One region of the Streptomyces sp. NPDC030222 genome, then DNA from elsewhere that is predicted to be linked to it. Evidence: riboswitches for the same ligand, from Rfam matches in the RefSeq annotation. Region 1 holds a riboswitch; the other holds the start of a gene.

Region 1 (5,825 bases):
CCGCCGAGCAGGCGGCGAAGCCGAGTCTGCGCGGCAAACCGGTCGTCGTCGGCGGACTCGGGCCGCGCGGAGTGGTCGCCACGGCCTCGTATGAGGCACGGCGGTTCGGGGTGCATTCCGCCATGCCGATGGCGCAGGCCCGGCGGCTCGCGCCCAACGCCGCGTACCTCACCCCCCGTTTCCAGCTCTACCGGTCGGTGAGCGAGCGCGTCATGGGCCTGCTGGCCGTACTGTCGCCGCTGGTGGAGCCGCTGAGCCTGGACGAGGCGTTCGTCGACCTGGAGGCGGGCGGAGCGGCCCACGACAGCGCCGGCGCGCGGGCGGCCGGTGAGCAGCTGCGCAGGGACATCAGGGCGGCCACCGGCCTCACCGGCTCCGTCGGTCTCGCGGCCTCCAAGATGATCGCCAAGATCGCTTCCGAGCAGGCCAAGCCGGACGGCCTGGTGCTCGTCGAACCGGGCACCGAGCGTGCGTTGCTGGCACCCATGTCCGTGCGGGTCATCCCCGGGATCGGACCGGCCACCGGAGAGCATCTGCGCAGGGCCGGCATCACGACCGTCCACGATGTGGTGGAGGCGGGCGAGGACGAGCTCGTGCGGCTGCTGGGGAAGTCCCACGGCACCTCGCTGTATCTGATGGCCGTCGGACACGACGAACGCCCCGTGGTGGCCGACCGGGACGCCAAGTCGGTGTCCGTCGAGGACACCTTCGACGTCGACCTGCACGATCGGATCCGGATCAGGACCGAGGTGGACCGGCTGGCCGACCGCTGTGTCCAGCGGCTGCGCTCGGCGGGGAGGTCCGGCCGCACCGTCGTCCTCAAGGTGCGCCGCTACGACTTCTCGACCCTTACGAGGTCGGAGACGCTGCGCGGGCCCACCGACGATCCGGCGGTGGTGCGGGAGGCGGCCGGGAGGCTCCTGGAGTCCGTGGACACCACGGGCGGTGTACGGCTGCTGGGCGTCGGCGTGTCGGGTCTGGCCGACTACACGCAGGAGGATCTGTTCGCGCAGGCCGGGGGGGAGCCGGTCGCACAGGAGGGCGGGGCGCACGAACCCGCGGCGCCGGCCGAAGCCCCCGAGGCGCCGGCGCCGGCTGAGCGGCGGTGGGCGCCCGGTCATGACGTCCGGCACGCGGTGTACGGCCCGGGGTGGGTCCAGGGCAGCGGCCTGGGGAGGGTGACCGTGCGCTTCGAAACCCCCGACTCGCCGCCGGGCCGGGTGCGGACCTTCCGTACCGACGATCCCGAGCTGTCGCCCTCGGAGCCGCTTCCGCTGGTCCGCGAGGCCGCGGATGCTCCCGCGGCCCCCGACCAGCCGACCGACTCGGAACCCGGGCAACCGCCCGTCGGCCCGGCAGAGCCAGCCCAGCGGGCCGAGCCCGGCCGTGCCGCCCAGCAGCCCACCGGGCCCGTGTAGTCGCGTGTGGTGGGGTCTGCCGGGCCTGTGTGGTCGCGCGCGCCGGGCGGCCGGGCGTCGGCTGTGGGCACGACGAGGCGGAGCGGGCCGCCCAGTGCCCGGCCTTCCAGGTCCGGCCGGGCGCGGGTGGCCCGCGGGTCGGCGGGGCTGTGCGAACCCGTGCGGCCGGTCGGGCCCGCAGTTGGCGCAGCCCATGGGGGATGTTCGCGGGATTCACCGAGCCTGTGTCTCGGGCGGCCAGTAGGGGCCGGGACGCTCCTCGTGGGCCAGTGGCCGGGGCGAACCGGCCGACGGTGGCGGCTGCGCCGGCGCACGGGCGCCGCGCCCGGACCTCATTCGGGCGGCGGGGCGCCGCCCGACGGTCAGTCCTGGTCGCCCGCCAGCTTTCCGAAGTCCTCGTCCCTGCCGGACGCCGACGGTGGCGCGGGGGACTCGATGTCGAGCCCGTAGTGGTGGTAGAGCTGCAGCTCCTGCTCCGGCGACAGATGGCGGCCCACGCCGAAGTCCGGTGCGTCCTTGATCAGCGCCCGCTCGAACGGGACCCGCAGCGCGTTGTCCACGACCTTGCTCGGCTCCAGGGGCACGAACGCGTCGCGGCTGAACAGACCGGTACGGACGGCCGCCCACTCCGGCACGCCCGTGGCGTCGTCGAGGTACACCTCGTCCACGATGCCTATCTTGTGACCGTCGCGGTCGAAAGCCTTGCGCCCGATCAGGCTGCGCGGATCGATGTCGGTCTGCACGGTCCCTCCAAGTGGTCGCAATCAGCCTGGTACCACTACGAAAGTGCACAACCGTGGTATCGGCCACTCGAGGGGGACAGCGGCAACCTCGCTGGTACCCTGGCAGCGGCTGCTGACCCCGTGCGGGAGAGTCCTCCGGTCCCCGACCGGAGGCGCCGAAGGAGCAAATCCTCCCCGGAATCTCTCAGGCACCCGTACCGCACGGACGAGGTCACTCTGGAAAGCAGGGTGGGCGTCGGACAGGCACGTGCCCGGAAGGGCACAGCCCGGGACGGAACCCAACCTCACCGACGGTGAAAACCGGAACGTCCAAGGACGGCCCGGTGAAGCTCTCAGGTTGAGATGACAGAGGGGGAGGCCGTCCGGGCATCCGCGTCGTGGTGCCCCTCGCAGGTCGTAGAGACCAGGAGGCCTCCGCATGACCGCCAACCGCATCCCGCTCGCCCAGCTGGAACGGGGCATCCCCTTCGAGCAGCGCCACGTCGGCCCCGACGCAGAGGCCCAGGCCAAGATGCTCGCCCAGGTCGGGTACGGCTCGCTCGACGAGCTGACCACCGCCGCGGTCCCCGACGTCATCAAGAACGCCGAAGCCCTCGCCCTCCCGGACGCCCGGACCGAGGCCGAGGTACTGGCCGAGCTGCGCTCGCTGGCCGACCGCAACCAGGTCCTGGCCCCGATGATCGGCCTCGGCTACTACGGCACGTTCACCCCGCCGGTCATCCTCCGCAACGTGATGGAGAACCCGGCGTGGTACACGGCCTACACGCCGTACCAGCCGGAGATCTCCCAGGGCCGGCTCGAGGCCCTCCTGAACTTCCAGACCATGGTCGCCGACCTCACCGGCCTGCCCACCTCCGGCGCCTCCCTGCTCGACGAGGGCACCGCCGCCGCCGAGGCGATGGCCCTGTCGCGCCGCGTGGGCAAGGTCAAGAACGGCGTGTTCCTCATCGACGCCGACGTCATGCCGCAGACCATCGCCGTCATCGAGACCCGCGCCGAACCGACGGGCGTCGAGATCGTCGTCGCCGACCTCGGCCAGGGCATCCCGAACGAGATCGCCGAGCGCGGCGTCTTCGGCGTTCTGCTCCAGTACCCCGGCGCCTCCGGCGCGGTGCGCGACATCAAGCCCCTGATCGACCGGGCGCACGAGCTCGGCGCGATCGTCACCGTCTCCGCCGACCTGCTCGCGCTGACCCTGCTCACCCCGCCGGGCGCGCTCGGCGCCGACATCGCCGTCGGCACCACCCAGCGCTTCGGTGTGCCGATGGGCTTCGGCGGCCCGCACGCCGGCTACATGGCCGTGCGCGACGCCTATGCCCGCAGCCTGCCCGGCCGCCTCGTCGGCGTCTCCGTGGACGCGGACGGGAACAAGGCATACCGCCTGGCCCTCCAGACCCGCGAGCAGCACATCCGCCGGGAGAAGGCCACCAGCAACATCTGCACCGCGCAGGTGCTGCTCGCCGTGATGGCCGGCATGTACGCCGTCTACCACGGCCCGCAGGGCCTGAAGGACATCGCGCTGCGCACCCACCGCTACGCCGTGCTGCTGGCCGCGGGCCTGCGTGCCGCCGGCGTCGAGGTCGTGCACGACACCTACTTCGACACCCTGACCCTGCGCGTCCCCGGCAGGGCCGCCGACGTCGTCGCCGCCGCACGCGAGGGCGGGGTGAACCTCCACCTCGTCGACGCCGACCACGTCTCCGTCGCGTGCGACGAGACCACCACCCGCGGCCGGCTCGCCGCCGTCTGGGCCGCCTTCGGCGTCGAAGCCGACATCGAGGCCCTCGACGCGGAGACCCCGGACGCGCTCCCGCAGAGCGCGCTGCGCACCGACGCGTACCTGACCCACCCGGTCTTCCACCAGCACCGCTCCGAGACCGCGATGCTGCGTTACCTGCGCCGTCTCTCCGACCGCGACTACGCGCTGGACCGAGGCATGATCCCGCTCGGCTCCTGCACGATGAAGCTGAACGCGACCACCGAGATGGAGCCGGTGACCTGGCCCGAGTTCGGCCAGCTGCACCCGTTCGCACCGGTGGAGCAGGCCGCGGGCTACCTCACGCTCATCACCGAGCTGGAGGAGCGGCTCGCCGAGGTCACCGGCTACGACAAGGTCTCCATCCAGCCGAACGCCGGCTCCCAGGGCGAGCTGGCCGGTCTGCTCGCCGTCCGTGCGTACCACCGCGCCAACGGTGACGCCCAGCGCACGGTCTGCCTCATCCCGTCCTCGGCGCACGGCACGAACGCCGCCAGCGCCGTGATGGCCGGGATGAAGGTCGTCGTCGTCAGGACCGCGGACGACGGCGAGATCGACGTTGCCGACCTGCGGGCCAAGATCGGGCAGCACCGCGACGAGCTGGCCGTGCTCATGATCACGTACCCGTCGACGCACGGCGTGTTCGAGGAGCACGTCGCCGACATCTGCGCCGAGGTGCACGACGCCGGCGGTCAGGTCTATGTGGACGGCGCCAACCTCAACGCGCTCGTCGGCCTCGCCAAGCCGGGCCGCTTCGGCGGTGACGTCTCGCACCTCAACCTGCACAAGACGTTCTGCATCCCGCACGGAGGCGGCGGTCCGGGCGTGGGCCCGGTCGCGGTCCGCGCCCACCTGGCGCCGTACCTGCCCAACCACCCGCTCCAGCCCACCGCGGGCCCGGAGACCGGTGTCGGCCCGATCTCGGCCGCCCCGTGGGGTTCGGCCGGCATCCTGCCGATCTCCTGGACTTACGTGCGTCTCATGGGCGGCGAGGGCCTGAAGCGCGCCACCCAGGTCGCCGTGCTGGCCGCCAACTACGTGGCCAAGCGCCTGGAGCCGCACTACCCGGTGCTCTACACCGGCCCGGCCGGCCTGGTGGCGCACGAGTGCATCGTGGACCTGCGGCCGCTGTCCAAGGCGACCGGCGTCAGCGTCGACGACATCGCCAAGCGCCTGATCGACTACGGCTTCCACGCCCCGACGATGTCCTTCCCGGTCGCCGGCACTCTGATGATCGAGCCGACCGAGAGCGAGGACCTCGCCGAGCTGGACCGGTTCTGCGACGCGATGATCGCGATCCGCGGTGAGATCGAGAAGGTCGCCTCCGGTGAGTGGACCGCCGAGGACAACCCGCTGCGCAACGCGCCGCACACCGCGGCGGCGCTGGGCGACGAGTGGAACCACGCGTACAGCCGCGAGGAGGCGGTCTTCCCGGCCGGCGTCTCGGCCGCGGACAAGTACTGGCCGCCGGTGCGCCGCATCGACGGCGCGTTCGGCGACCGCAACCTCGTCTGCTCCTGCCCGCCGCTGGACGAGTACGACGCCTGACGGCGGCAGCGCGCATGCGCCGGGGCCGGTTCCGGGGACTTCCCGGGTCGGCCCCGGGGCCTTTTCCCCGCCGCGTCAGGCGGCCCTCATCACCTGCCGGGTGCCGAGCGGCCGGTGCGGGGCGATGATCTGTCCGTCCGGCAGCAGCTCACCGGTGTCCTCGAAGAACAGGACGCCGTTGCACAGCAGGCTCCAGCCCTGTTCCGGGTGGTGCGCCACGACGTGGGCGGCCTCCCGGTCCGCGGAGTCGGCTGATGGGCAAGGTGGCTGGTGCTGGCACATGGATGCGTTCTTTCGCTGTGGAGAGGTGTCTGTCCTGCTGCTCGATGCGGTCATGGCCGCCCCCCGTGTCGTTCGGTC
Region 2 (5,825 bases), on a different contig from region 1:
CCCGGCCCAGGGCGTCGAGCGGGACCTCCCGGTCGGCGGCGTGCACGGAGAGCATCTCCACACCGATGAAGAGCGTCGGCGCCTGCCCCTCGATGCTCGCCAGCGCGCGGCGGGCCGAGAGGACCACCCCGGTCGCCTCGAACTCGGCGGAGGCGGCGGACAGGAAGTCGACGGGGTCGTCCTGCCAGTCCGGCTCGAACAGCCGCACGCGTCCTCCGGCGGCGGAGCCCTCCAGGGGGGTGCGGCCGGCCCGGCACAGTTCGGCGACGGCGGGCGGCGGCAGCGGGACCCCGACCACGCCCTCGGGGTTCACGGCGATGCCGAGCTGCGGGGGCAGACCCCGGGCGAACTCGACAGCGGGCGCGACGGCGTACGGCATGCCCTCGCCCGCGCACTGCAGGAACTGCTGCTCCGAGCTGTAGACGGGGACGTACGCCTCGCCGTTGATGTCCATGGTGGGCAGATCGAGGTTCGGGCTGTCGGGGCTGCCGCCCTTGGGGAGGGGCACCCAGACGTGGCTGCGCCCCAGCACCTCGACGATGCGGGCGCCGGCCGAGGGGTTGCCGACGGATGCGGCGAGCACCTGCTCCAGCTCATTGGCGGGCCATGCGCCGCCCTGCCCGTACGCATGCGCGTGCGTCTGCCCCGGAACGCCAGGATTCTCCACGGCTCCCCTCCGTCACCCTTGCCTGTGCGGTCGACCCTATTACGCGGGAAGGACGGACCCGGGACGCGGGATGTCCGGACCTCGACCCGCGCGCCGGCCACCGGCCCCGCCGACCCCGCGCGCACCCGGTACGGTTCGCCGCGCCCAGGCGCTACCCGTCCCCGGCACACCGACGTCCGCCACGGCGCCGCACCTCCCCCGGTACGCGCCTCAGGGACCCGTACCTCGCGGACCACACGCGGCTGCGCCTCCGCGTGCCGCCGCCCCCTATGCCTCTGCGAACGCGATCCGGTGGACCGCGGTCGCGGCGTCCCGGTCGAGGAGCACCGCGGACGTACAGCCGCCCGGGAGCACTCCGCGTTCGGCGTCGCGCACCAGCCGGGCGACCGCTCGGCGGTGCCGGCCGAAGGCGTAGCCGGTGACGCCGCGGCCCCGCTCGCGCTGGCCGTCGAGCGCGGTCTCCGGCGGCACGTCGAGGAGGACGAGCCGGAGCGCCCGGCCGCGGCGCCGGGCCTCCCGGCCCAGCCAGCGGCGCACCCACGCCTGGGTGCCGCAGTCGTGGACGACCACGCTGTCGCCGGAGCGCAGGGCGCCCCGCAGTCCGGCGTAGTGGGCGATCCTGACGAGGGGGCGGTAGACGCCGTACGGGAGGAAGCGGGGCAACCGCTGTTCCCAGCGCTCCCGCACGTCCTGGGAGTCGATACGGCGTGCGCCGTAGCCGTCGGGCACGGCCCGCCGGATGAGGGTGGACTTGCCGCTGCCCGGCAGTCCGGAGACGACGACCACGTCGCCTGCGGGGAAATGGAGTCCGGCGGCGCCGAGCCCGGCGCGTCCGCGCAGGTCGCGGACGGTGCGGGTGGCACGTCCTGATGCCCGCCGTGCCGTGGCGGGCACGGGCAGGGCCGGCTGGGCCGGTACCGCGGCGGCGTATCCGCCCGGTCTTTGCGTGTGCGATGTCATCGAGCCTCCCCCGAGGTCGGGTCTCCCGACTATGCCCATGAAGTGTAAAGAATCAGTAATGCCAGACAAGCAGATTTGCCGGTGCGGCGCGCGTACGCCCCGGTAGGGATTGTTTCCGGCCCTGGGGCTCCGTTTCCCCGTCCCGCGTGCAATGATGTCCGCGCCAACTGCATATCGGCCGTTTGAATCCGCGCGGGAGAGTCCCGGCCACCTGGTGCCGGGCGCCGAAGGAGCAAGTTCCTCCCTTGAATCTCTCAGGCCCCGTACCGCCCGGATGAGGCAGATCTGAAAAGCGAGCCGCTGCGCGGCTCCACCCAAGGTGCAAGTCGTGGTCCGTTCCGGGCTCTCGGCGAACCTCTCAGGTTCCGATGACAGATGGGGAGGACCGTCCTCGTCGGCACGCCCTGGGAGTCATATCCATGAGCACCACCCCTCGTCTGACCGCACTCGACGCCCTGCATCGTGCGCTGGGCGCGACCATGACCGATTTCGCGGGCTGGGACATGCCGCTGCGCTACGCCAGTGAGCGGGACGAGCACCACGCGGTCCGCACCAAGGCCGGCCTGTTCGACCTGTCGCACATGGGCGAGATCACCGTGACGGGTGCCGGTGCCGCGGACCTGCTGGACTTCGCGCTGGTCGGCAACATCGGCGGGGTCGGCGTCGGCCGCGCCCGCTACACCATGATCTGCCAGGAGGACGGCGGGATCCTCGACGACCTGATCGTCTACCGCCTCGGCGAGACGGAGTACATGGTCGTCGCCAACGCCTCCAACGCCCAGGTGGTGCTGGACGCGCTGACCGCCCGCGCGGAGGGCTTCGACGCGGAGGTCCGGGACGACCGCGACGCCTACGCGCTGATCGCGGTCCAGGGCCCCGAGTCCCCGGGCATCCTGAAGTCCGTCACGGACGCCGACCTCGACGGTCTGAAGTACTACGCGGGCCTGCCCGGCACGGTCGCCGGCGTCCCGGCGCTGATCGCCCGTACCGGCTACACCGGCGAGGACGGCTTCGAGCTCTTCGTGGCTCCCGAGCACGCGGAGAAGCTGTGGAAGGCGCTGACGGAGGCCGGCGAGGGCGTCGGTCTGGTCCCCTGCGGCCTGTCCTGCCGCGACACGCTGCGCCTGGAGGCGGGCATGCCGCTGTACGGGCACGAGCTGACGACCGCGCTGACCCCGTTCGACGCGGGCCTCGGCCGGGTCGTGAAGTTCGAGAAGACCACCAACGAGGGCCGTTTCGTCGGCCGTGAGGCCCTGGAGGCGGCGGCCGAGCGCGCCGCCGCGAACCCTCCGCGCAAGCTGGTCGGCCTGGTAGCCGAGGGCCGCCGGGTTCCGCGCGCCGGTTTCCAGGTCGTCGCGGGCGGCGAGGTCATCGGTGAGGTCACCTCGGGCGCTCCGTCCCCGACCCTCGGCAAGCCGATCGCGATGGCGTACGTCGACGCCGCGCACGCCGCCCCGGGCACGGAGGGCGTCGGCGTGGACATCCGCGGCACGCACGAGCCGTACGAGGTCGTGGCGCTGCCGTTCTACAAGCGCCAGAAGTGACGACGGCGCCCCGGGCGTCGAGCAGTGTCAATTGTCCGTGAGCACCGGTCGGTGCAGTGTCCATCAGTGTCCGTGAGCACCGATCGGTGACGATCGGTACCGACAGGTGACGGTGGCGTCCGCCGCCCCCGACGGGACGGGCCGAGGGCGGTCCGGCACCGGACGTAACCGGCGCCGGGGACAATCCGCGCCGGGAGCGCCCCGGACGTGACCCAGGGCACGCCTCCCGTCCCACATCCCAAGACCCAAAGTTCACCACCACTTCCCCGCGTACAGGAGAATTCAGGTCATGAGCAACCCCCAGCAGCTGCGCTACAGCAAGGAGCACGAGTGGCTGTCGCCCGCCGAGGACGGCGTGGCGACGGTCGGCATCACCGAGCACGCGGCGAACGCCCTCGGCGATGTGGTGTACGTCCAGCTCCCCGAGGTCGGTGACACGGTCAGCGCCGGTGAGACCTGCGGTGAGCTGGAGTCGACGAAGTCCGTGAGCGATCTGTACTCCCCCGTCACGGGTGAGGTCGTCGAGGCCAACCAGGACGTGGTGGACGACCCGTCCCTGGTGAACTCGGCGCCGTTCGAGGGCGGCTGGCTGTTCAAGGTCCGCGTCTCCGAGGAGCCGCAGGACCTGCTCTCCGCCGACGAGTACACCGACTTCGCCGGCTGAGCGTCTCGCTCAGCTCCTCTGACGGAACGGGACTGTGATGTCGCTTCTGAACTCTTCCCTGCACGAGCTTGACCCGGACGTCGCCGCCGCTGTCGACGCCGAACTCCACCGTCAGCAGTCGACCCTGGAGATGATCGCGTCGGAGAACTTCGCTCCGGTCGCCGTCATGGAGGCCCAGGGCTCGGTGCTGACCAACAAGTACGCCGAGGGCTACCCCGGCCGCCGCTACTACGGCGGATGCGAGCACGTCGACGTCGTCGAGCAGATCGCCATCGACCGGATCAAGGCGCTGTTCGGCGCCGAGCACGCCAACGTTCAGCCGCACTCCGGTGCGCAGGCCAACGCCGCGGCGATGTTCGCGCTGCTCAAGCCGGGCGACACGATCATGGGCCTGAACCTCGCCCACGGCGGTCACCTGACCCACGGCATGAAGATCAACTTCTCCGGCAAGCTCTACAACGTGGTCGCCTACCACGTGGACGACGCCACCGGCCAGGTCGACATGGCCGAGGTCGAGCGGCTCGCCAAGGAGTCCCGTCCCAAGCTGATCGTGGCCGGCTGGTCGGCGTACCCGCGGCAGCTGGACTTCGCCGCGTTCCGCCGGATCGCCGACGAGGTCGGCGCGTACCTGATGGTCGACATGGCCCACTTCGCGGGCCTGGTCGCCGCGGGTCTGCACCCGAACCCGGTGCCGCACGCCCACGTCGTGACCACCACCACGCACAAGACCCTGGGCGGTCCGCGCGGCGGTGTGATCCTCTGCACCGCCGAGCTCGCCAAGAAGATCAACTCCGCGGTCTTCCCCGGCCAGCAGGGCGGTCCGCTGGAGCACGTGATCGCCGCCAAGGCGGTCTCCTTCAAGGTCGCCGCCTCGGAGGAGTTCAAGGAGCGCCAGCAGCGCACCCTGGAGGGCGCGAAGATCATCGCCGAGCGCCTGGTCCGCGACGACGTGAAGGCGGCCGGCGTCTCGGTGCTGTCCGGCGGCACCGACGTGCACCTGGTCCTGGTCGACCTGCGCCACTCCGAGCTGGACGGCCAGCAGGCCGAGGACCGGCTCCACGAGATCGGCATCACGGTCAACCGGAACGCCGTCCCGAACGACCCGCGGCCGCCGATGGTCACCTCCGGCCTCCGGATCGGTACACCGGCCCTGGCCACGCGCGGTTTCCAGGCGGACGACTTCCGTGAGGTCGCCGACGTCATCGCCGAGGCGCTGAAGCCGTCCTTCCAGGCCGAGCCGCTCAAGGCCCGGGTCACCGCCCTCGCCGCGAAGCACCCGCTTTACCCTGGTCTGAAGTAGTTACGAACGAGTTCCCTCGTTCGTAACCGCGTGACCCCCGGGGCACCGCGCACACTGGACACATAACGGACAGTGCGTGCGGTGCCCCGCACCTTGCCCCCACCTGCACGACCCCTCGCTTTCTCTGCTCCACCCCGGCAGACAACGGCGTCTCCACACCCCTAGGAGTTCCCTCGTGGCCATATCGGTCTTCGACCTGTTCTCGATCGGCATCGGCCCGTCCAGCTCCCACACGGTCGGCCCCATGCGCGCCGCCCGGATGTTCGCCGCGCGCCTGAAGAACGACGGCTTCCTCGCCCACACCGCGTCCGTACGCGCGGAGCTGTTCGGCTCGCTCGGTGCCACCGGCCACGGCCACGGCACGCCCAAGGCGGTCCTGCTGGGCCTGGAGGGCAGCTCGCCGCGCACCGTCGACGTGGAGACGGCCGACGACCAGGTGGAGCGGATCAAGGCGGAGAAGCGCCTCAGCCTGCTGGGCGTGCACGAGATCGGCTTCGACTTCGACGAGGACCTGGTCCTGCACCGCCGCAAGGCGCTGCCCTACCACGCCAACGGCATGACGATCGCGGCGCGTGACGCCGCCGGCACCGTGCTGCTGGAGAAGACCTACTACTCGGTCGGCGGCGGTTTCGTCGTGGACGAGGACGCGGTCGGCGAGGACCGCATCAAGCTCGACGACACCGTGCTCCG

Evidence for each region. Region 1 has a riboswitch for glycine ahead of gcvP (aminomethyl-transferring glycine dehydrogenase). Riboswitches for the same ligand answer to the same signal wherever they lie in the genome.
Region 2: it holds a riboswitch for glycine, as region 1 does, so the genes downstream of both, gcvT (glycine cleavage system aminomethyltransferase GcvT) here and gcvP (aminomethyl-transferring glycine dehydrogenase) in region 1, are expected to answer to the same signal.

What each region holds. Positions count from the first base shown of each region.
Region 1 covers NZ_JBVICA010000007.1:9,511-15,335, forward strand. Annotated here, with positions in the region: gene ACZ4Z5_RS12320 (DNA polymerase IV) at 1-1,418, shown strand, start outside; gene ACZ4Z5_RS12325 (PRC-barrel domain-containing protein) at 1,781-2,161, opposite strand; glycine riboswitch at 2,275-2,371, shown strand; gene gcvP (aminomethyl-transferring glycine dehydrogenase) at 2,580-5,465, shown strand; gene ACZ4Z5_RS12335 (DUF5999 family protein) at 5,541-5,747, opposite strand.
Region 2 covers NZ_JBVICA010000001.1:60,065-65,889, forward strand. Annotated here, with positions in the region: gene ACZ4Z5_RS00250 (enhanced serine sensitivity protein SseB) at 1-667, opposite strand, end outside; gene ACZ4Z5_RS00255 (AAA family ATPase) at 935-1,627, opposite strand; glycine riboswitch at 1,811-1,906, shown strand; gene gcvT (glycine cleavage system aminomethyltransferase GcvT) at 2,047-3,171, shown strand; gene gcvH (glycine cleavage system protein GcvH) at 3,461-3,835, shown strand; gene glyA (serine hydroxymethyltransferase) at 3,873-5,135, shown strand; gene ACZ4Z5_RS00275 (L-serine ammonia-lyase) at 5,311-5,825, shown strand, end outside.